One region of the Paenibacillus sp. p3-SID867 genome, then DNA from elsewhere that is predicted to be linked to it. Evidence: predicted binding sites of a transcription regulator. Region 1 holds the regulator's gene; the other holds the start of a gene.

Region 1 (11,290 bases):
GGCATTCTAACGAGATCTACCGGTCCTGCAATCGGCATCGGCATGTTTATGGTCATTATGGAAAGTATGGTGGTACAGCTGCTTGCGCGTTACTCCTGGTCTAAATACCTGCTGTTCCTGAACGTGGACCTTTCCATGTACAGCGGAGGCGCAAGCTCTCCGATTCCAGGCATGAGTTTAACATTCTCAATGATGATGCTCGCTGCATATCTCCTCTTGTTTCTTGCGATAGGCTTTGTTACGTTTAAAAAACGGGATGTCGCATAAGGGACCTGAGTTCGAGGTAGAGCGGCGGAAAGGAGCAACCCGACAGTGAGTATAGAATTCGACAATAATCTGCCGATCTATTTACAGATCATGACGTATTTAAAGAAAGAAATCATCATCGGCAAACTGCAGCCCGGTGATAAAATCCCATCGGTTCGAGAATTAGCGAGTGAGCTTCAAATAAATCCAAACACGGTGCAGCGAACTTTTCAGGAATTGGAGCGTGAGGGTATTGTGGAGACGCGGCGGGGATTGGGCCGATACGTAACAAGCGAGGAATCGAAAATCATGGAAATCAAAAAAGAAATGGCCGGCGATCTGCTGGAACGGTTTATACGCGGCATGCAGGAGCTCGGCTTTAAAGATCAGGATATCATTACGATCGTGGAAGATGCTGTGAAGCAGCCATGATCCAAAAAGCGGAGGTGAGACCATAGTGGAAAATCTGTTACAGGTAAAGAACGTGACCAAAACGTATGCCGGCGGCCGCAGAGCATTACATGATGTTAATCTGGATATTAACGGTGGAAAAATCATTGGTTTGCTTGGCACCAACGGCAGCGGAAAGAGTACGCTTATGAAAATAGCCGCTGGGTTGATCCAGCCCACAACGGGCGGCGCTTACGTGAATGGCAAACCGGTAGGCCTGGAAACGAAAGCCGTCGTTTCCTTTATGCCGGATCGGCCCGTGACGGAATCCTGGATGAAGGTATCGGATGCGGTGGCATATTTTAAAGATTTTTATGAGGACTTTAATGTGGATAAGGCACGAAACATGCTGGAATTCATGAATTTAAAGACCCATGACCGCATCAGTTCCTTATCCAAAGGAATGAATGAGCGCCTGCAGTTATCATTGGCCTTGTCCCGTGAAGCGCAGCTGTATATGCTGGATGAGCCGATTGGCGGAGTGGATCCGGTAGCCCGGGGCAAAATTTTGGATGCGATTGTGGAGTTCTACAACGAAGACAGCAGCATTATCATTTCAACCCATTTGGTCCGGGATATTGAGCGGATATTTGATGAAGTGATCTTTATTCGGGGCGGCGAAGTCGTTATGCATGACGAAGTTGAGAACATCCGCCTAAAACACGGAAAAAGTGTGGATGAGATGTTTAAAGAGGTGTATGCGGAATGATAAAACTGTTCAAATACGACTGGAAGAGAAATTCGACGACGCTGCTCGGCGCCTTCGCGATCCTTCTCATCGTTCAGATTGCGATCACGGTAGCAGGCTCGATAAGAGATTGGGAGCTTGGAATAATGCTGGGTCTAAGCATGCTGGCTTATGGCTCCGTGAGTGTATTGCTTCTTGTGGTCACTGGCAAGAACTTCGGCTTTAACATAAAGGCATATCACCGACGTTTACTTCCCGTACATTCCGTGTGGAATGTGGTTTCATCACTTTTACTGGCATGTGTAAGCTTGCTGGTACTTGGGATATTGATGGCTCTGCATTTATGGTACTACTTGAACGCAGCGGACATTTGGGAATATATCAATTTCGCTGATGTTCCCGTTTCGTATTATGTCGGGCTTGCCCTGCTGATGGTATGGAAATTCATCTATTTGATGATTGCGATATTTTTTGCAATTACCGTGTCCAGGAGTATCACGAAGAAGGGCAGTACATGGATCGGCATTCTGGTGTTTTTCGTGTTGCAATACGTGCTTGGCTGGCTTAGCCAAATGCTTTTCGGAGAAGATGCAGCGTGGGCCGGTCCTATGGCTAGCATTTCGTTTTATGAGAAAGAGGCAGACCTTACGGTATCGACCGTGCCATATACATTAGCTTGGGGGGCGCTTGCTTTTGAAGTGATATTGGCCGCGTTGATCGTGTATGCAACGGTTTACCTCATCGACCGGAAGGTTGAGGTTTAACCAAAAGAGATACTTGGAATCCGGAAGACAAATGATTAAGGTTTAGACTATGACGAACAAAGAGACTGCCTATCGAGGGCAGTTTTTTTGCGTATGGAAGGAGATAACAGGGGCAAGACAGAACTAGAACCCTACCCATAGCCTTCCTGAGCAAGAGTGGAACCCTCCATTAGATCCTATGAAAAGGGGATAAATACAGAAATGCGATATAAACATTATAACGTTATATTCACGTAGCGTTCGTTCTGTGCTATGCTATAACCACGACGCTCAACTTACACAATGTAAACCGACGGGATAAGAGGATCCAAGGCTGGTCCGGCAAGGCTGAAGGAGTGAAGCTATGAAGATATTGGAACAGCGTTTTATTATACGCAATGTAAAGACGGTCCATGATGATGAACCTTTTGACATTGTCATGGAGAACGGGTTCATAACCGAAATAACGGATGCGAACACGGCCGAGGGTGCCAACAGTTTTGATGGTACGGGTCTATATGTGTCCAGCGGCTGGATCGATATGCATGTCCATGCGGTCGCCAAGCTGGAGCCTTACGGAGATGCCATCGACGAAATCGGCGTTAAGCAAGGGGTTGCCACCATAATCGACGCAGGGAGCTGCGGCGCGGATACGATTGGAGAACTGGCAGCCGAGGTTGCAAGGTCCAAGACGAATGTGTTTGCTTTTCTGAATATTTCGCATATCGGTCTGCAGCGGGTCGACGAGTTGTCCAGTCTAGAATGGATCGATGCCGAGAAGGCAACAAAGGCGGTAAACACGTATCCGGATCTGATCATTGGACTCAAGGCCAGAATCAGCAAAAGCGTCGTCAGGGACAATGGGGTAGAACCGCTTCGACTCGCAAGAAAATTATCGGAGAAAACGTCACTGCCGCTAATGGTACATATCGGGTCAGGGCCACCTCCGATTGAGGAAGTATTGGAGCTGCTTCAGAAAGACGACATTATTACTCATTATTTGAACGGCAAAGCCAACAATTTATTTGATTCGGACGGGAAGCCGATCCCTGCCCTGGTGGAAGCGATAGCTCGCGGCGTTCATCTGGACGTGGGCCATGGAACGGCAAGCTTCTCGTTCTTGGTGGCAGAGTATGCCAAGGCCCAAGGGATTAAGCCGGACACGATCAGCACCGATATTTATCGCGGGAATCGCATCCATGGCCCGGTCTACAGCCTGGCTAATGTCATGACGAAGTTCCTGTATTTGGGGTACAGCCTGCAGGAGGTGGTCTCAGCGGTAACGGACCATGCAGCAGGATGGTTGCGCCGTCCGGAGCTTGGCCGAATTCAAGCCGGCGATGCCGCTCACCTGACGCTGTTTGCCCTGCAGCAGGGCGCTATGAGTTTAACGGATTCCGAAGGGGAGACCCGAATCGCTGATCGATATATCGAAGCCAGAGGAGTGGTAGTCAATGGATCATTCATTACATGCTAAATACGGGTTGAAACGCGTGGTTAATGCCAGCGGGCGCATGAGTATTCTTGGCGTATCGGCGCCGACGGATACCGTCATGGAAGCGATGCGGATCGGCGGGCAGAGTTACGTGGAAATCGCGGATCTGGTAGATAAGGCGGGGGATTACATGGCGCGCATCCTTGGTTCCGAGGCTGCGGTCGTTGTCAATTCCGCTTCCAGCGGAATCGCGCTTTCCGTGGCTGGAATCGTTACCGAAGGCAAGCGCAGACGCAGTGACCGACTGCACCAGGAGCCAATCGTGAAGAACGAGATTATCATGTTTAAGGGACATAATGTGCAGTATGGTGCACCTGTCGAAACGATGGTTTATCTCGGGGGCGGCAAGGTCGTTGAAGTTGGGTATGCCAACGAAGGGCGCAAGGAGCATATCGCAGAAGCGATTAATGAGCGTACAGCCGCCATTTTGTATGTGAAATCCCATCACTGCGTACAGAAAAATATGATTTCGGTGGAAGAAGCGGCAGAAGTGGCCCAGGCACACGGACTTCCGCTGATTATCGATGCTGCTGCCGAAGAGGATATCCAGAAGTATGTGAAATACGGGGACCTGGCCATATACAGCGGATCCAAGGCAATTGAAGGCCCGACCTCCGGCATTGTCGGCGGCAAACGTCAATACGTCGAGTGGGTAAAAGCGCAGCTTCATGGTATTGGGCGCAGCATGAAGGTAGGCAAGGAAACGACGTTTGGACTGCTTCAGGCGCTGGATGAGTATATGGCGAAGGAAGATAAGAGTGAGCAGGAGAAAGCGGCACTGGAGGAAATGAAATCCTTATCGAAATTGCCGGGCATTGAGGTAACCATTGTTCAGGACGAAGCGGGAAGGGCGATCTTCCGGGGGCGCGTGAAAGTCGATGAAAATGCGGCCGGGGTCAGTGCCAAGTCCATGAACGATCAGCTTCGCGAAGGCGATATTGCTGTATACACCAGGGATTACGGCGTTCGCCAGGGGTATTTTGATATTGATCCTCGCTCGCTTTCCGGGGATGATTTGCAAGTCATTATAACGAGAATACAGCAGATTGCAGGGGGAAACTAAGATGGCAAATATGGAGAAACGTCTTTACAGAAATCGCGCGGCATTGAACGTACTTGCAGGCAGCATTCAGAACGCGAAGGAAATTTTTGAAGCTTCGGAAGGGCATGTGCTGGTCGGCGTATTGTCCAAAAATTACCCGAACGCACAAGAGGCCGTTATTGCGATGAAGGAGTACGGGTCCGTTATCGAAGATGCGGTATCGATTGGATTGGGTGCCGGGGATAACCGCCAAGCTGCGGTGGTTGCCGAGATAGTGAAGAGCTATCCGGGCACGCATATCAATCAGGTGTTCCCGGCAGTCGGTGCTACACGTGCCAATCTGGATGGCAAAGAAAGCTGGATTAACAGCCTCGTGTCCCCTTCGGGTCAAGTGGGTTACGTGAATATCTCAACCGGACCGGTGAGCGCTGCCGGATCGGACAAAGCCATCGTACCTGTAAAAGCGGCTATCGCGCTTGTGCGCGATATGGGCGGTAACGCACTGAAGTACTTCCCGATGCAGGGCTTGAAGCTGGAGGATGAGTACCGCGCGGTAGCGAAGGCGTGTGCGGAGGAAGGATTCGCGCTTGAACCAACCGGGGGGATTGATAAAGAGAATTTTGAAGCCATCGTGCGCATCGCATTCGAAGCGGGAGTGCAGCAGGTCATCCCGCACGTGTACTCCTCGATTATCGACTCGGCAAGCGGAGATACAATCATTAGCGATGTTCAAGAGCTGCATCGCAAGCTAAAAGCGCTGGTTGATCAATATGCCTAAGACGATTGCCGCATATGGCGAAGTGATGATGCGTCTTCAAGTACCGGGATATGCTTCCTTGGCTCAAGAGAGCCATCTGAATTACTCTTTTTCCGGCACGGGGGTAAACATCGCCTCGGCTGTGGCAAGGTTCGGTCATAACGGTTATCTGGTCAGCACGCTGCCGGATAACCCGCTTGGCGAAGCGGCGGTTTCCTACCTGCGCAAGCTTGGCATTGATACTTCGCTCATTAGCCGCGGAGGCAAATATGTTGGCATGTACTTTCTGGAGAATGGCTTTGGTGTCAGACCCGGACGCGTGACCTATACGGACCGGCTGGGCAGCAGCTTTAACACGGCAGAGGATGCCATGTACGATTTCGGTGCGATTGCCCAAAAGATAGACATGATCCATTTTTGCGGCATAACTCTTTCCATGAATGACACGGTACGAGGTCAAATGAAGACACTGGCTCGTGAAGTTAAGGCTAACGGGGGAACCGTTGTGTTCGATTGCAATTATCGTCCCTCTTTATGGGGGACAGACCGCTATGCGTTTGCCAAGCCGCACTATGAGGAAATGCTGTCACTTGCGGATATCGCCTTTATGAATGAGAAGGATGCTATCTATATCCTTGGCATGGAGACGACCCTTGAGGATCGGAACGAACAGCTGCAGGAGTTGATTCCGAAGGTGGCAGCGAAGTATAATATTACGGTTGCGTCGGGTACCCACCGCAAGATCAACGGGGATAACACCCATTCCCTGCAAGGCTATCTCTACACGGATGGAGCGTTTCATTTTTCCAAAACGTTGACGTTTTCCGTTCACGATCGTATCGGCGCGGGTGATGCTTACGCCAGCGGGGTGATCCACGGGATCTCGGAGGGTTATGAACCGAATCGGACGGTTGATTTTGCCGCAGCTGCGGCGATGCTTGCCCATACCGTAACAGGGGATACGCCGACGGCGAACGAACGCGAAGTGCTTCAGGCAATGAGTCATCATATGTCTGACGTGGAAAGGTAGGAGAAGCATGTCGATCACGCGGAAGAACGGTCCGTTATACTTGCAAATCAAGAAGATCATAAAAGATCGGATTCTGCATGGGGAATATCCACTCGGCTCCCATATTCCTTCCGAGCCGCAGCTGGAGCAGGAATTTAACGTTAGCAAAATGACGGTCCGCAATGCGATCCAAGAGTTGTATCAGGAAGGGTATGTAGAGAAGCGGAGCGGGGTAGGAACGATTGTGACCCGGAATACTTCCTTCTCCAAGCTTTCCAAAGGCAAGCTGTTTACCGAGATTCTGGTCGAAGAAGGACACCAGATTCGGAAGCGTCACCTGAAGACGGAATGGGTGCTTAATGAGCCGGACAGCGAACTGTTTTTAAAATTCGGGGAGCGGTGCCTGCTTATTGAACGATTGTATTTACTGGACGGGAATCCTTTTATTTACTACACTCACTACGTGTCATCCCAAGTGGATATGGGTGAAGAGTTCGGTTCCACCGAACTACCGTCTCTCTATGACCGCATCGAGGAAAGTCAAATTACGCTGGAGAATTTCCGCGACCGTTTCCTGGCAACCGTGGCAAATGAAGAGACTGCCTCCTTGCTTGAAGTAAGTGTAGGCTCTCCGTTACTGAAGCGGCTCAGAACCTCTTATGACGGGACAGGCAGCATCATTGAATACAGCATCGGTTTTTACAATACGGAGCTGCAGCACTACTTGATCAGTTATGACGCTTAAAGCTTGATACGATATAGGATTATGATATGGAGAAGTGGTCTTGTAACCGGTTTTCACCGGTATGGGGGCTGCTTCTTTTTTGTTGCCCTTTGTATGAATTGTTCTTGAAGAAGAGGCTATAAGCGATCAAAGAACTGGGTACAATAAGAATAAAGGCAAAGCGCGATAAATTGAGAAGTACCTCTTGGCAAAATGAAAAAATGTGCTATAATGAGATCAAAGTCAAAGAAAGTCAAAGTCAACGAGAGGGTTCGCTGGTTTTGATTATGGTTAAAATTAACGTATAAGCAAGGCTCTGTGCGGACGTGTAAGATCACTATCCGTCTTAACGTTTCAAACAGTGGAGGATGAACAGACCAATGCGTAATATCTCTGATATTATCGAACAATACCTGAAGAGCATACTGCAGGAAAGTCCGGAGGGTACCGTTGAAATTCAACGCAACGATCTGGCGGAGCAATTTTCTTGCGTTCCTTCCCAGATTAACTACGTGATCAGTACACGGTTTACGCTGGAGAAGGGCTTTCTTGTCGAGAGCAAGCGCGGCGGGGGCGGGTACATACGCATCCAACGTATCGAGCTTCCCCAGCATACTGCACTCCAGCAGCATCTTCATCATACCATTGGCAGCATGATTGACCAGACGGTGGCTGAAGGATTGATTTACCAGCTGGAGGAGTCCCGTTTTTTAACGAAGCGGGAGGCCAGCCTGATGCGGGCCGCCGTTTCAAGGGAGTGCCTGAATGTGAAGCTTCCTTATCGGGATGAGCTGCGTGCAAGGATTATGAAGGCGATGCTTATTTCTTTATTAGGTAAGTGAGTCTGTGTAAGGGGGCATCGGATTATGATATGCCAAGAATGCGGTAAACGGCCGGCGACACTTCATTTCACCAAAATTGTGAACGGGGAGAAAACGGAGTTTCATTTTTGTGAAACCTGTGCCCGCGAAAAAGGGGAATTGATCCCCGGTACGTCGAATGGTTTTTCTATACACAGTTTGTTGTCAGGTCTTCTGGATCTGGATCCTTCAGGCAAGGGCCAGAGCCCCGGCGCAAAAATGGCCCAGACGCTGCAGTGCGAAGAATGCGGTATGACGTATTCCCAGTTCAGCAAGCTTGGCCGGTTCGGCTGCAGCTCGTGTTATAAATATTTTTCGGATCGATTGGATCCATTGTTTAAGCGGGTCCATGGGGGAACATCCCATGTCGGTAAAGTGCCGAAGCGTACCGGTGGCCGGATTCAGATCAAACGCCAAATTGATGAGCTTAAGAAGGAGCTTCAAATTCGGATCGTGCAGGAGGAGTTTGAATCGGCTGCCGAGATCCGGGACCAAATTCGTGAGCTGGAGCGGAATATGGCTCAGGGATAAGATTGTAAGATTTTGCACTTTAGTAGGAGGAATGCGTGATGTCTAATCTCCGGTTTACCGATTCGGCGCTGAGCGAGTGGATGCGCGGAAACGGTCAGGATTCCGACATTGTCATCAGCACCCGTGTCAGGGTGGCGCGCAATCTGCAGCATCTTCCTTTCCCGCTGCTGGCAACGGATCAGCAGTCAGGAGAAGTGCTAGAGCGCCTGACGAATGTGTTGAAGAATAAGGACGATTTGCAGGATTTCGGGGATTTACATGTAATTAAATTAAGTGAGATTGATGAGCTGGATAAGAAGGTTCTTGTTGAGAAGCATCTGATCAGTCCCAATCTGGCGAATGAATCCCGAAACGGTGCAGTCATCCTTACGGAAGATGAATCCGTCAGCATTATGATCAATGAAGAGGATCACCTGCGCATACAGTGTTTATATCCCGGATTTCAGGTTCGTGAGGCATGGGCACGCGCCACGGCGCTGGATGATGTTTTTGAATCCGAGATCGATTATGCATTTGATGATAAGCGAGGTTATCTTACCAGTTGTCCGACTAATGTCGGAACCGGCCTTCGCGCATCGGTCATGATGCATCTGCCTGCTCTTGTTATGACACAGCAGATTAACCGGATTCTCTCGGCTGTATCGCAGGTAGGCTTAACTGTAAGAGGGATTTACGGCGAAGGCAGCGAAGCATTAGGCAACCTGTTTCAAATCTCGAATCAGATCACGCTCGGTCAAACCGAGTCGGAGATCATTGAGAATCTGCACAGCGTCGCCCTGCAAATCATCGAGCATGAGAAGAATGCCAGAGCCCGGCTCTTGGGTGAATCCAAGCTCCGGATTACGGATCGGGTTATGCGCTCCTATGGCATACTGTCCTATGCGGCGGTGATGGATTCCAAGGAAGCGGCCCAGCGGTTGTCCGATGTTCGGCTTGGTGTGGATCTCGGCCTTCTGGAAGGTCCGGAAATCCCGGTCATGAATGAACTGAATGTGAAGACGCAGCCGGGCTTTCTGCAGAAGACCTATGGAGAGGGCATGACTCCTTCCGAACGCGACATGTACAGGGCTAAGCTCATCAGAGAAACATTGGGTAACCATTAAGGATCTATACTCGTTTTACAGTTGGATGACGGTTTAAGCGTCCCATTGCTGACGATACACCGAAATCCGCGAGGTTCAATATATTAATTGAAACGTGGAGGTGCAATACTATGATGTTTGGCAGATTTACGGAACGTGCACAAAAGGTGCTTGCATTGGCTCAGGAAGAAGCGGTACGACTGGGGCACAACAATATCGGCACAGAACATATCCTGCTAGGACTTATTCGTGAAGGAGACGGCATTGCAGCCAAAGCGCTGATCGGACTTGGACTTGGTCTTGAGAAAATTCAGGATGAAGTCGAAACATTAATCGGACGCGGACAGGAGCAGCCTACCAACATTGCCTATACGCCAAGAGCGAAAAAGGTGATTGAGCTCTCCATGGACGAAGCTCGTAAGCTTGGTCATACCTACGTAGGTACGGAGCATATTCTGCTGGGGCTGATTCGTGAAGGTGAGGGGGTTGCCGCACGCGTGCTGAACAACCTGGGCATTAGCCTGAACAAAGCCCGCCAGCAAGTGCTGCAGCTGCTCGGCAGCAGCGAAGCGGTATCGAGCCATCATGGCACGCCGCAAAACGTAAGCACGCCTACACTGGACAGTCTCGCTCGCGATCTGACCGCCATTGCCAAAGAAGGCAACCTGGATCCGGTCATTGGACGCAGCAAAGAAATTGAGCGCGTGATTCAGGTACTAAGCCGCCGTACGAAGAACAACCCGGTGCTGATTGGTGAACCAGGGGTAGGTAAGACGGCGATTGCAGAAGGCCTGGCACAACGCATCATTAACAATGAAATTCCGGAGACACTGCGTGACAAACGCGTCATGACGCTGGATATGGGCTCAGTTGTTGCTGGAACCAAATACCGAGGCGAGTTTGAGGATCGCTTGAAAAAAATCATGGATGAGATTCGTCAAGCGGGCAACATCGTTCTGTTCATCGATGAGCTGCATACCTTGATCGGTGCAGGCGGTGCAGAAGGCGCCATTGACGCTTCCAACATTCTTAAGCCATCATTGGCACGCGGAGAACTTCAGTGCATCGGGGCAACCACACTGGACGAATACCGCAAATATATTGAAAAAGATGCTGCCCTCGAGCGTCGTTTCCAACCGATCACGGTGGACCAACCGTCGCCTGAGGAAGCCATTCAGATTCTGTATGGACTGCGTGACCGTTATGAAGCGCATCACCGCGTGAAAATTACGGATGAAGCGATCGAGCAGGCTGTGAAATTGTCCGACCGCTACATTACGGACCGCTTCCTACCGGATAAAGCGATTGATCTGATTGACGAGGCTGGTTCAAAAGTTCGCCTTCATACGTATACCATACCGCCTAATCTGAAAGATCAGGAAGCGCATCTGGAGGACATCCGCAAAGAGAAAGACGCAGCTGTCCAAAGCCAGGAATTCGAGAAGGCTGCAGCGCTGCGCGATACGGAGCAGAAGCTGCGCGAAGAACTAGAAATCACGAAGAATCAATGGAAAGAAAAACAAGGACGTACCGATTCCGAGGTAACGCCGGAGGATATCGCCGACGTTGTCGCCAACTGGACGGGTATTCCTGTAAATAAACTGAAAGAAGAAGAGACCGAGCGTCTTCTGAATCTGGAAGAAATCCTCCACAGCCGCGTGAT
Region 2 (11,290 bases), on a different contig from region 1:
GTCGGCAAGACCGAATTTCTCTGCAGCTGCAGCCGAGTCGCCGCCGCCGATAATCGTGTAAGCTTCCGTATCCGCACAAGCTTGTGCCACTTCACGAGTACCGTTGCTGAACGGAGCGATTTCGAATACGCCCATAGGACCGTTCCACACGACAAGCTTGGAGTTCTTGATCACTTCTGCATACTTGGCGCGAGTCTTAGGTCCGATGTCAACGCCTTCCCAATCGGCAGGAATGCCGTCGATATCAACGACCTTGGTATTCGCGTCTGCGCTGAACTCGTCCGTAACGACGATATCTTCCGGCAGGTAGAAGTTTTTGCCCAGCTCTTTAGCTTTCTCGATGAAACCGAGTGCAACATCAAGCTTCTCTTTATCAAGCAGAGATTGGCCGATTTCATGGCCTTGAGCTTTGAAGAACGTGTAAGCAAGTCCACCGCCGATGATGACATTGTCAGCAAGCGTAAGCAGGTTGTCGATCACGTCGATTTTGTCCTTAACCTTCGATCCACCGATGATGGCGGTAAAAGGACGGTCCGGATTCGAAAGGGCTTTACCAAGAACGGACAGCTCTTTCTCCATCAACAATCCCGATACAGCCGGAAGATGATGAGCGATACCTTCTGTCGAAGCGTGCGCACGGTGAGCAGCACCAAACGCGTCATTCACGAACAGATCGGCCAGTTCGGCGAATTGCTTCGCAAGTTCCGGATCGTTCTTCTCTTCACCAGCGTAAAAACGAACATTTTCAAGCACGAGCACATCGCCGTTTTGCAGCTTCTCGACTTGAGCTTTAACGGCTTCTCCTACTGCTTCATCCGCTTTGGCTACCGGTTTGCCGAGCAGCTCGGACAGACGCTGACTTGCCGGAGTCAGGCGCAAAGATTCAACGACCTCTCCTTTTGGACGACCCATGTGGCTGGCCAGGATGACTTTCGCTCCTTGCTCTACCAGATATTTAATGGTCGGCAAAGTCTCGCGAATACGAGTGTCGTCTGTAATTTTACCATCTTCGAGCGGTACATTGAAATCGACGCGGACAAACACCCGTTTGCCGCTTACTTCTACATCACGTACACTTTTCTTGTTCATCTCCACGTTCCTCCTAAGAAAACTATTCTCCTCACCGACAGCATGCAGTTGCTCTCGTTTCTCTCTCTATCGCTAACCAGCGCCCGGATCTTGTCTATTCTTCCCAGTGCTCTGGCATGAAAACAAGGAAAAACCATGAACCAAAGAGGAGACCCGTGAAACGGAACTCCTCTTCGATTGTATGGCTAGATCAATTACAGACCTTTGCTTGCGATGTAAGCAGCGAGGTCAACGACACGGTTGGAGTAGCCCCACTCGTTGTCATACCAAGAAACAACTTTCACCATGTTGTCGCCAACTACCATAGTGGAGAGCGAATCGATAGTGGAAGAAGCTGGGTCGCCATTGTAGTCGCTGGATACAAGCGGCTCTTCGGAGTAGTTCAAGATGCCTTTCAGCGGGCCTTCAGCAGCTGCTTTCAGAGCTCCGTTAACATCTTCAAGGGTTACATTCTGGGACAGCTCAACTACGAGATCCGTTACAGAAACGTTCTTCGTAGGTACACGCATTGCCATACCGTTCAATTTGCCTTTCAATTGTGGCAGAACGAGGCTAACCGCTTTAGCAGCACCAGTTGTGGATGGAATGATGTTTTCAGCAGCTGCACGAGCACGACGCAGATCTTTGTGCGGAAGATCAAGCACTTGCTGGTCATTCGTGTAGGAGTGAACCGTAGTCATCATACCCTTAACGATACCGAATTTCTCGTCAAGAACTTTAGCGAAAGGAGCCAAGCAGTTTGTTGTACAAGAAGCATTGGAGATTACAGTATGGTTAGCTGCATCGTATTTGTCTTCGTTAACGCCCATAACGATGGTGATATCTTCGTCAGTTGCTGGAGCGGAGATGATAACTTTCTTAGCGCCGCCTTTCAAGTGAGCGGAAGCTTTGTCTTTCGCTGTGAAAATACCAGTGGATTCTACAACGATTTCAACGCCGTGCTCAGCCCAAGGCAATGCTTCAGGGTTACGCTCAGCGAATACTTTCACTTCACGGCCGTTTACAACGAGTGCGCCTTCTTTAGCTTCAACCGTTGCATTAAGTCTTCCGTGAGTTGTGTCATATTTCAAAAGGTGTGCCAGCGTGCTTACGTCCGTCAAATCGTTGATTGCCACGATTTCAACTTCGCTGTTGTTCAGCGCAGCGCGGAACACGTTACGTCCAATACGTCCAAAACCGTTAATACCTACTTTAACCATGAGTAGTTCCCTCCATATTTGTAAAATTTATATATTCAAGATTGGCCGTTAAGCCAATCAAGACAACAATAAGGAAAAATCAGTGTGCACGCCCGTGGGTTCAAATCCCGGCGTCAATCTCCTTCTCGACTTCCAGTGCCGCGGCTTCATCGGTAACGAGAATATCCTCATGTCCGAATTTCAACACCGCGTGAATCGCCTTACCCTTGCCTTGACCCCCAGCAATGCCGATGATCGTCTCTGTCCGCATAATATCCTCAAGCCGCAGCCCGAGAGTAAGCATTTTGTGGACAACTTCACCATCTTCACTGAAGTAGTAGCCGAAGGATTCCGCAATCGCGCCATCTGCCTGCAAGTTCTGAATAGAGTTTTCATCCAGCTTGCGTCTTCTTGCCATCTCCATGGCATCTCCGATGCCGTGAATAATGACTCGGCAGCGCCTGATCACATCCACGATCTCCTGGATATGCTGATCCTGCACCAGAGACTGATAGGCATCCTCGCTTAGCAGATCCGGTACGTGAAGCAATCGGTACTCAGCTCCAACGCGCTTTGCCATCTTGGAAGCAATGGTGTTCGCTTGAATCTCCACGCTCTCCCCAAGACCGCCCCGCGCTGGCACAAACCAAGTGCTTGTCAGCGGTTCGCCGCCTGGCAAAGAGGACATCTGCTCGGCCACTTCGGCGAGCGTGGAGCCGCCGGTTACGGCAATCGTATCTCCATCTTGGACAAAACTTAGCAGCGTTCTTGCTCCGGCCCGGCCAAGCTCACGTTTGACTTCCGGAGATGACTCACTGTCACCGGGAATAATGACCACTTTACGAAGCCCGTAAGCCTGACGAATCTTCTCTTCCAGTTCAACCAGTCCGAATAACTCATTCATGACCGGCTCCAGTTCCTCCAGCAAGCATATCCCTGAGCTGCTGATGCGCATGCCAAGCGTTTCAATCTCGATCAGCCCTTGCGCTTTCAGAAGATCAGTCTCTGCTCTGAGAACACGCTCGGTCATCGAGAGTGATGAAGCCAATGTTCTTCGGCCAACAATTCCGGACAACTTGATCTGATGAAGGATGGTATACCTTCGTTTAAGAGTGTCCATCAGATCCGGCAGAAGCTGCTCTTGTATTTCTAATAGGTTACGCATGCATTCCACTCCTGCAAACTTCGTCTCGGCTCTTCTCTAGCTGGTCGTAAAATGTCCCAGTTGAACTTTTTAAGTCCCACCTTTATTCTAACCAATAATTATGCCGGTTGCAAGTGTCCGAAAGTATATTTCTCTGCCCCGGGCATTCTTATACATTATGGCCAAGTACTGGCTCGTCTATATAATAGGAACAAAGTTTTGTCTGCTATTGTATTTTTTAAATAGATGCGGTATAATCAACTTCGTTGCTAATTTTTTTTGCGCCCGTGGTCCAATGGATATGACGTAGGCCTCCGGAGCCTGAGATCGAGGTTCGATTCCTCGCGGGCGCGCCATTATAACTTTTATTCTCTATACTGATTACCCTAAAGCGCCCATGACGGCTCTTTTTTTTACCCAATAGTTTGACTATCTTTGACTTTTTGATTTAAATTGTTTATCATGTGGGTAATACGGTAACAGTATTTATATGAGGTACTTAAGAGGAGGTTTTCCACGTGAGTTTTATACCTATGGTCGTTGAACAAAGCAACCGCGGTGAGCGGGCGTACGACATCTATTCCAGATTGCTGAAAGACCGCATTATCTTCCTCGGCTCCGACGTAAATGACGTGGTCGCCAATTCCATCATTGCCCAAATGCTGTTCTTGTCGGCTGAGGATCCTGAGAAGGATATTCATCTTTACATCAACAGTCCTGGCGGTTCCATTACCGCAGGTATGGCGATATTCGATACGATGCAGTTCATTAAGCCGGACGTTTCGACGATCTGTGTCGGCATGGCTGCTTCCATGGGCGCATTCCTGCTCAACGCAGGCGCTAAAGGCAAACGTTACGGTCTGCCTAACAGCGAGATTATGATTCACCAGCCGCTCGGCGGCGCACAAGGTCAAGCCACGGATATTGAGATCCGTGCTCGCCGCATCCTCAAAATGCGCGACAAGCTGAACCGCATCCTGTCCGATCGCACTGGCCAACCGCTGGAGCGCATTGAGAAGGATACCGATCGCGACTACTTCATGACGGCTGACGAAGCCAAAGAATACGGTCTGATTGATCAAGTATTAGAGAATACACCACCGCAAGGCTTATAAAAGAAATGAAGTAAAGGGCAGGCGCCGTTATCCGGTGCCTGCCCTTTCTTATCCTCTGGATCATTGAAAACTTTGAGTACTAAATAGTGAGAATATCCCCTCCGGTCGCTGTTGAAATCGGGAAACTTGAATGAATGGATAGGGAGGTTTCCCGATTTCAAAGGCGAACGCGTTGCTCCTCCAAGGATACCCTCACTTCGGTACGTTTTTTTCAATAATACATAAAGACGGAAAGGACATCCCCCTCCTAAAAGGCCTGCCTCTAACTTGTGGGGAGGGGAATAGAGGAAAGCCCGGGCAGGGTTCCTTTGCACGGGCAATCGGATTGCGTAAAGCCTAATAATGCACGGATGCGAACCTCTAGGTAAACGAAAAACCCCCTGATCGCAGGTAAGGAGAATACACGCTCCACACTCAAATGATCAAGGGATTTTCGTAACTCGTTCCAGTACAGTGTTACATTAGGACAACATCATGTTTCTAACAAGCTATAGTATGAAAATAAATGATTGCAGTTTACACAAACCGCTACCGTATGCTCTTACTTCCACTCTTTCAGCTTCAACTCAAACTCCGGAAATCCATAGGCATACGCGGTGTACTCATAAAGCTGGAAGTACAGCACCGCAGCATTATCCTTCACATAAAAATCAGCATCGGCAGGCACGCCTTCAAATCCGCCGAGGTAGCCTCCTTCTTTTTTCAGCTTGTTCAGCACAAGGTTGTTCAGCTTCTGTTTGTTCTTGCCCTGCATGTTGATGAAATCGCCCAGCTTCATCTGCTTGCCATCCTTCAAGGAGAACGTGAAGCTTTTACGGAAGGTCATGCCATGGGCGCCACCCGTGTAGGAATAATCGTATGCTGTAATGCTCAGGATATCATTCTGGTTATAATGGACCACGAAATCCCCACTGAACTCGTAAGGGAAACTGGATTCCGATGGCGGGAATTCCTCAGCATTCCCTTCGGCACCGGTGATTACGCCGGACGCATTTTCCTTCAGTACTTTATTGATCTCGGCTTGCGCCTCCGCATTTGCAAGTCCACTGATTACAGGATAGTTCACAACGGCATCCACGCCCTGAATCTTTTTCTTCAGCGTAGCCGATTTGATCGTAATGTCGTTCTGTTTCTTCTGCGTCATGCTGAGTGTTTTCACGGAAGAGTTCCATTGTCCCTGAACACCCATGTATTCGCTGACCGTTTTGAATGGCACATACAGACGACCATTAATGATCTGTCCCCCAGGCTCGCCGGCATACGAACCGTTCACCAGAATACCGATTTCAGTTGAATCATATACGATGGCACTCAGTTTGTTATAACCGTTGCCCAGTGTATACGTACGTTTTTTTGCATCATATTTAAGAGGCATTCCCAGGCCGTCCCGCAAAGCGGTTGCCGGCACATAAGTTACCCCGTGCAGCACGAGACCTTTCTGTGACAGGGTCTTGCCATTCCATTTCAGTACGACTTCATTCTTCGACGATTTTTGGCTGGCGGAAACGGGTGCCTTAGCGGCGCTTGCATCGATGACCTGTCCGCTCAAACCCAGACCGCCAAGCAGGACGCTAGTTGCAATTAATGATGCACATACACGTAATTTAGGATTCATATCAGAATTCCACCTTTGTTAAATTAAGTTTCCGTTAGTTGTTAATCTATTACCCTTAATCATTATAAGGAAAGCTTTCAATGTATTGGTAACAAAGTCAATGACAATTTTGATTCCATGCCTCGGGACCTATACGTTCGTTTAATCCTTCTGCATGAATGCTTTTACGCTTAGAAATACACCGAACAAGAGAGCGCATGTACCCGCAAGCAGCAGCAATTCACTGCCTTGAACAACGTAAGCTAGAAGAATCAAACCGATGGCAACGAGGGCTGTGAATACTCAATAACAGCAGATACAGCGCGCTTTTCCTGAAGATGTTCAGAAACAACACCGCTGCTGCGACGGCAACGATTCCTGCAATAACCAACAAGCCCATCACATCGCTCAAGCCGCTTTCTCCTTTTCCTGATTAAACGTATCGAAACCTGGTTTAAGTTATTTGCGTCCTCCTTTATATATAACAACGAAACGGGCCACGAAGTTGTGGTTTGATTCATATAAATCGGCTATTTCTTCCTATTCCGGGACTAAGGGCCTATTCTTTACAAACAAAAAAGAGCCTGCCCCCAATGGGACAGACTCTTTTTATTACAAAAATATGAAAATGCAAGCCCTATAATTAACGACCGCTCTTCAGTTCAGTCCATAAACGATCATAGATCGAGAGCGAGTCACCGACATTATCCAGCCATTCGGTACGGCCCAGCTCTTCATCTGTCAGGTTGATCATCGTATTGGCGCGGTATTCCTCGCTATGGAATTCCATCGCTTTGGTGTTCGGATTGCTGTATCCGATAAATTCATAGTTTTTGGCGCTGACCTCAGGCTCCATCATGAAATTGATGAATTTCTCGGCCAGCTCTTTATTCTTGGCACCCTTAGGAATCGCGTAGTTATCAGAGAAGATGGTAGCCCCTTCTTCTGGCACGACATAAGCCACATCCGGATTCTCAGCTGCAATAAAGGCCGCATCTCCGGACCAGACCGTAGCAATCCAGCCCTCTTCTTGGATCATCTTCTGCTTGATGTTATCCGTATCAAACGCTAACACATTCGGCAGCAGGTTCTTCAGCTCATCCGCAGCTGCGGTGATTTCCGTTTCATCTGTGCTGCTGTTGGACTTTCCTTGCTTCTTAAGCGCCATGCCAATCATTTCGCGGTTGTCGTCCAGAAGCAGGACTTTACCTTTGTATTCCGGGTTCCAGAGGTCTTCCCAGCTGTTGATTTCGTCCTTCACATACTTCTTGTTATATGCAATTCCCGTTACACCGGACGTGTAGACAATCGAATATTTATTGCCCGGGTCATAAGAAGGATCTTTGAAAGTATCCGTAAGATTGACGAAGTTCGGGATATTATTCATATCAAGCGACTCAAGCAGCTCCGATTCAATCATCGTTTTGACCATATAATCGGACGGCTGAATGAGGTCATATCCACTGCCGCCAGCCTTGATTTTAGCCAGCAGGTCTTCATTGTTTGCGTAATTGTCGTAGGTTACCTTCACGTCGAACTTCTCTTCGAAGTCCTTCAGCACCTCGGGATCAAAATTATCCGCCCAGCTGTAAATATGAAGCGTCTCCTTATCCGAGCCGCAGCCGGCCAGCAGTCCTACAGACAATACCGCAACCATGCCTGCCGTCAGCAGGCGGGTCCATCTTGATTTTTTCAATTCAATATCTCCTCTCTTTCCACTTCCATGTTTTATTTCGAAAAAAGCGTTCTATCGCTTAAATCGGTAATGTTTTGTGTTTCTTCTGTCCGTTGCCGCGGTTAAGAATATATTGGGCTAACAGAATCAGCGTGATGCTGACCAGAATGAGCAGCGTACACAGCGCGTTAATCTCTGGCGAGATGCCGCGCTTCACTTGAGCGTAAATATAGATCGGCAGCGTCGTTGAGCTTGGGCCGGCGACAAAAAAGCTGACCATAAAGTCATCCAATGAGAGCGTAAAAGCAATCAAGGCGCCGGAGATAATGCCCGGTGCAATCTGCGGCAGCGTGACGTGCCGGAACGTCTGCCAAGGCGTAGCTCCCAAATCCTGCGCCGCTTCACCGAGTTGTTTGCCCATTCCAGACAATCTGGCCGTAACTACAACATATACATAAGACATACTGAAGGTGATATGGGCTATAATAACGGTCGTTTTACCGAGCGGCATATTGAGTTGACTGAACAATACCAGCAGCGACAGCCCCATAATAATATCCGGGATAATGACCGGCAGATACAGCAGCCCATTCATACCGCTGCGACCTCTGCGCCCCATACTCCGAAGCGAGAGCGCCGCTGCGGTTCCGAGCAGGGTGGAAACGATCGTCGATATGACCGCCACCGTCAAACTGTTCATCAGCGCTTCCATCACGTGCCGGTTTTCGAATAGCGACACATACCATTCAAGCGTAAATCCTTCCCAGTTGCCGCTAAGCCGCGTGTCGTTAAAGGAATAGATGATGATCATGATGATCGGTATATAGATGAAAGCCATCATAAGGAAAGAGTGAATTCCAAGCAGCGGATGATTCTTCTTCTTCACTTATCTCTCCTCCCCTACGCGTTGATGCCGGGCTTGCATCGCCCGGTTAAAGAGCAGGATCAGCACCAGGGACGTAATCACAAAGATCACCGACAACGCCGCTCCAAAGGGCCAGTTGCGCGCACCCAGGAACTGCTGCTGAATGATATTACTGATCATGGAGGACTTCGCGCCTCCCAAAATATCCGTAACTACAAACATCCCGGAAGTCGAGACATAGACCAGAACCGCTCCAGTCATGATGCCGGATTTGCTCTGCGGCAAGGTAATGTGCCGGAATGCTTTCCACCTGGAAGCGCCCAGATCGCTGGCCGCATCCAGGAGGCGCTTGTCCATCTGCTCCAGGGCCACATAAATCGGCAGCACCATGAAGGGGATGAAGTTATACACCATCCCGAGCAGTACGGCGCCGTACGTATACAGCATCTGAATCGGCTCGTCGATCCATCCCATCCACAGCAGCAGGCTGTTCACCACGCCTTGGGTCCGAAGCAGCAGGACCCAGGCATAGGTGCGGATCAAAAAGTTGATCCAGAACGGGACCGTGATCAGAATTAATCCCCAGGTTTGGATACGCGGGGAAGCGTTGGCTATATAATAGGCCAAAGGATAGCTGACTAACAAGCAGATCACCGTAGTCAGCAGCGACAGTACCAAGGTATCCCAGTAGATCCCCAAATATAATGGATCAAAGAAGGTCTTGTATCCTTCCAGACTGAAGGAAAACACGACGTTCCCCAGCGAATCCCGCGAGAGAAAGGAGATGCCGACCACGATTAGCATCGGAACGATCAGGAACAGGGATAACCACAGCAGGACCGGAGTCAATAGGAACCTTGATTTCCTCATGATCCGATGATCACCTCATCTTTGGCGTTCCAGTTCACCCCAACCCGTTCGCCAACCTCCCATGGCTGATCATCCGAGATATCGAGGGCAATCATGACCTTCATCGGCTCATCATCCAGTTGGACCAGCAGTTTATGAACGCTGCCGAGGTACTGCACATCCTCAATCACGCCGCTCTTCTTGGCACCCGATTCCCGCTGGGGAATGAGTTTCTCCGGCCGCACGGCAAAGAGACCTTCTGGCGAGGAAAAAACGTTATTCTCCCCTACAAACGTAGCGGCAAACAGCGTTTGCGGTCTTGCATAGATCTCGCGCGGCGTACCGATTTGCTCTACCCGTCCATGGTTCATGATGACGATCCGGTCGGAGAGCATCATGGCTTCCTCTTGGTCGTGCGTTACATATACAAACGTTATCCCGAGCGTCCGCTGCAAATGCTTGAGCTCGGACTGCAGATTCTTCCGCAGCTGCAGATCCAGTGCGCCAAGCGGTTCATCCAGCAGCAGCACCTTCGGTTTGTTGGCAATGGCGCGGGCGATGGCGACGCGCTGCTGCTGTCCACCGGACAGCTGGTGCGGGAAGCGTTCCCGCAGGGCGGTCAGCTGCGTCATGGCAACGGCTTCGTCCACCCGCTCCTTGATGAGTTGACGCGGCATTTTCTTCATTTTCAACCCAAAAGCAATATTATCTTCTACGGTCATATGCGGAAACAGAGCATAGTGTTGGAATACCAGATTCAAATCCCGCTTGTTCGCAGGCATTTCCGTCACATTCTGATCCGCCAGCCAGACCTGCCCTTTGGTTGGCTGTTCGAATCCTGCTATCATTCGGAGAATCGTCGTTTTGCCGCAGCCGCTGGGGCCCAGCAAAGTCAGGAATTCCCCTTCTTTAATGGAGAGCGACAGCGGATGCACGACCGCTTGTCCCTGAAAATGCTTCTCGATCTGGACAAGTTCAATCACATGCATCAACCCCTTCTTCAAAATGTGACCTGTTCCATGTGTACATTCCTGCTAACCAGGATGCACAAAAACGTTCCCCACTAAGAAGAAACGGTCCTACTGCCTGTTGTGCTCAGGTTGGCAGAATCCGTTTCTTAAAGGTGGAGGCGGCTAAAAGTCTCTACTAAGAAAAAAAAGCCATATCCATGGGTATGGCTGTAACGTTCAGATCAAAGTTCAGTTTTTCGCATATTCACTATACCTCGTTTTCCCCCTATACACAACACTTTTCTGTGTATTTCGACAGGGGAAGGGACGGATGTGGGCCCTGATTATGGTATTTCATTTTTCAAAAAAGGATACACAAAAAACCGTCCACCCCGGTAATACCCGGATGAACGGTTTTCTGTATTCTAAGTCATAAACAGCTGCTACTTCAGCTCATATTGCACGTACAGCTGCGTCGAGATCTTGATTTCGCCCGGCTTCACGGATGTGTTTGCGCCCGCGTCCGCTGCCGTGGATTGTGCTTCCAACGCCATTTTTTCGAGACCGTAGATGGTATCTACACCAACGGAACCTTCCACAATGTTCAGCACGATACCCAACTGGCGCTTGGAGGCTTTTGCCATCGCCTGAGCTTTCAGGTCTGCATTCGCCATCGCCTTATCAATCACTTGGGCCTCGAACGCATCGCGGTTCTCAACCGAGAAACGTGCGTTTCCAATGGAATTGGCGCCGGCATCGGACGCTGCATCAAGCACATCACCGACTTTGCTTAAGTCGCGAAGCGTGACTTCCAGAGAATGATACGCCGAA

What was found. The regulator CtsR, encoded in region 1, represses protease genes until heat stress. The targets are predictions, from matches to a motif close to ATGGTCAATAAAGGTCAAACA.
Region 2: a site for CtsR is predicted at 3,834-3,854, ahead of clpP (ATP-dependent Clp endopeptidase proteolytic subunit ClpP). Genes of this name have one in related genera too.

The regions. Positions count from the first base shown of each region.
Region 1 covers NZ_JAMBDM010000025.1:3,156-14,445, forward strand. Annotated here, with positions in the region: gene M4D81_RS30665 (ABC transporter permease) at 1-267, shown strand, start outside; gene M4D81_RS30670 (GntR family transcriptional regulator) at 313-678, shown strand; gene M4D81_RS30675 (ABC transporter ATP-binding protein) at 704-1,405, shown strand; gene M4D81_RS30680 (hypothetical protein) at 1,402-2,148, shown strand; gene M4D81_RS30685 (amidohydrolase/deacetylase family metallohydrolase) at 2,501-3,604, shown strand; gene M4D81_RS30690 (DgaE family pyridoxal phosphate-dependent ammonia lyase) at 3,582-4,685, shown strand; gene dagF (2-dehydro-3-deoxy-phosphogluconate aldolase) at 4,687-5,442, shown strand; gene M4D81_RS30700 (sugar kinase) at 5,435-6,451, shown strand; gene M4D81_RS30705 (GntR family transcriptional regulator) at 6,459-7,175, shown strand; gene M4D81_RS30710 (CtsR family transcriptional regulator) at 7,535-7,996, shown strand; gene mcsA (protein-arginine kinase activator protein McsA) at 8,021-8,545, shown strand; gene mcsB (protein-arginine kinase McsB) at 8,584-9,648, shown strand; gene clpC (ATP-dependent protease ATP-binding subunit ClpC) at 9,759-11,290, shown strand, end outside.
Region 2 covers NZ_JAMBDM010000015.1:58,997-70,286, reverse strand. Annotated here, with positions in the region: gene M4D81_RS25965 (phosphoglycerate kinase) at 1-1,089, opposite strand, end outside; gene gap (type I glyceraldehyde-3-phosphate dehydrogenase) at 1,284-2,288, opposite strand; gene M4D81_RS25955 (sugar-binding transcriptional regulator) at 2,389-3,432, opposite strand; tRNA gene M4D81_RS25950 (tRNA-Arg) at 3,693-3,767, shown strand; gene clpP (ATP-dependent Clp endopeptidase proteolytic subunit ClpP) at 3,930-4,526, shown strand; gene M4D81_RS25940 (PdaC/SigV domain-containing protein) at 5,068-6,141, opposite strand; gene M4D81_RS25935 (hypothetical protein) at 6,362-6,532, opposite strand; gene M4D81_RS25930 (ABC transporter substrate-binding protein) at 6,764-7,816, opposite strand; gene M4D81_RS25925 (ABC transporter permease) at 7,875-8,681, opposite strand; gene M4D81_RS25920 (ABC transporter permease) at 8,682-9,530, opposite strand; gene M4D81_RS25915 (ABC transporter ATP-binding protein) at 9,527-10,498, opposite strand; gene M4D81_RS25910 (SIMPL domain-containing protein) at 10,903-11,290, opposite strand, start outside.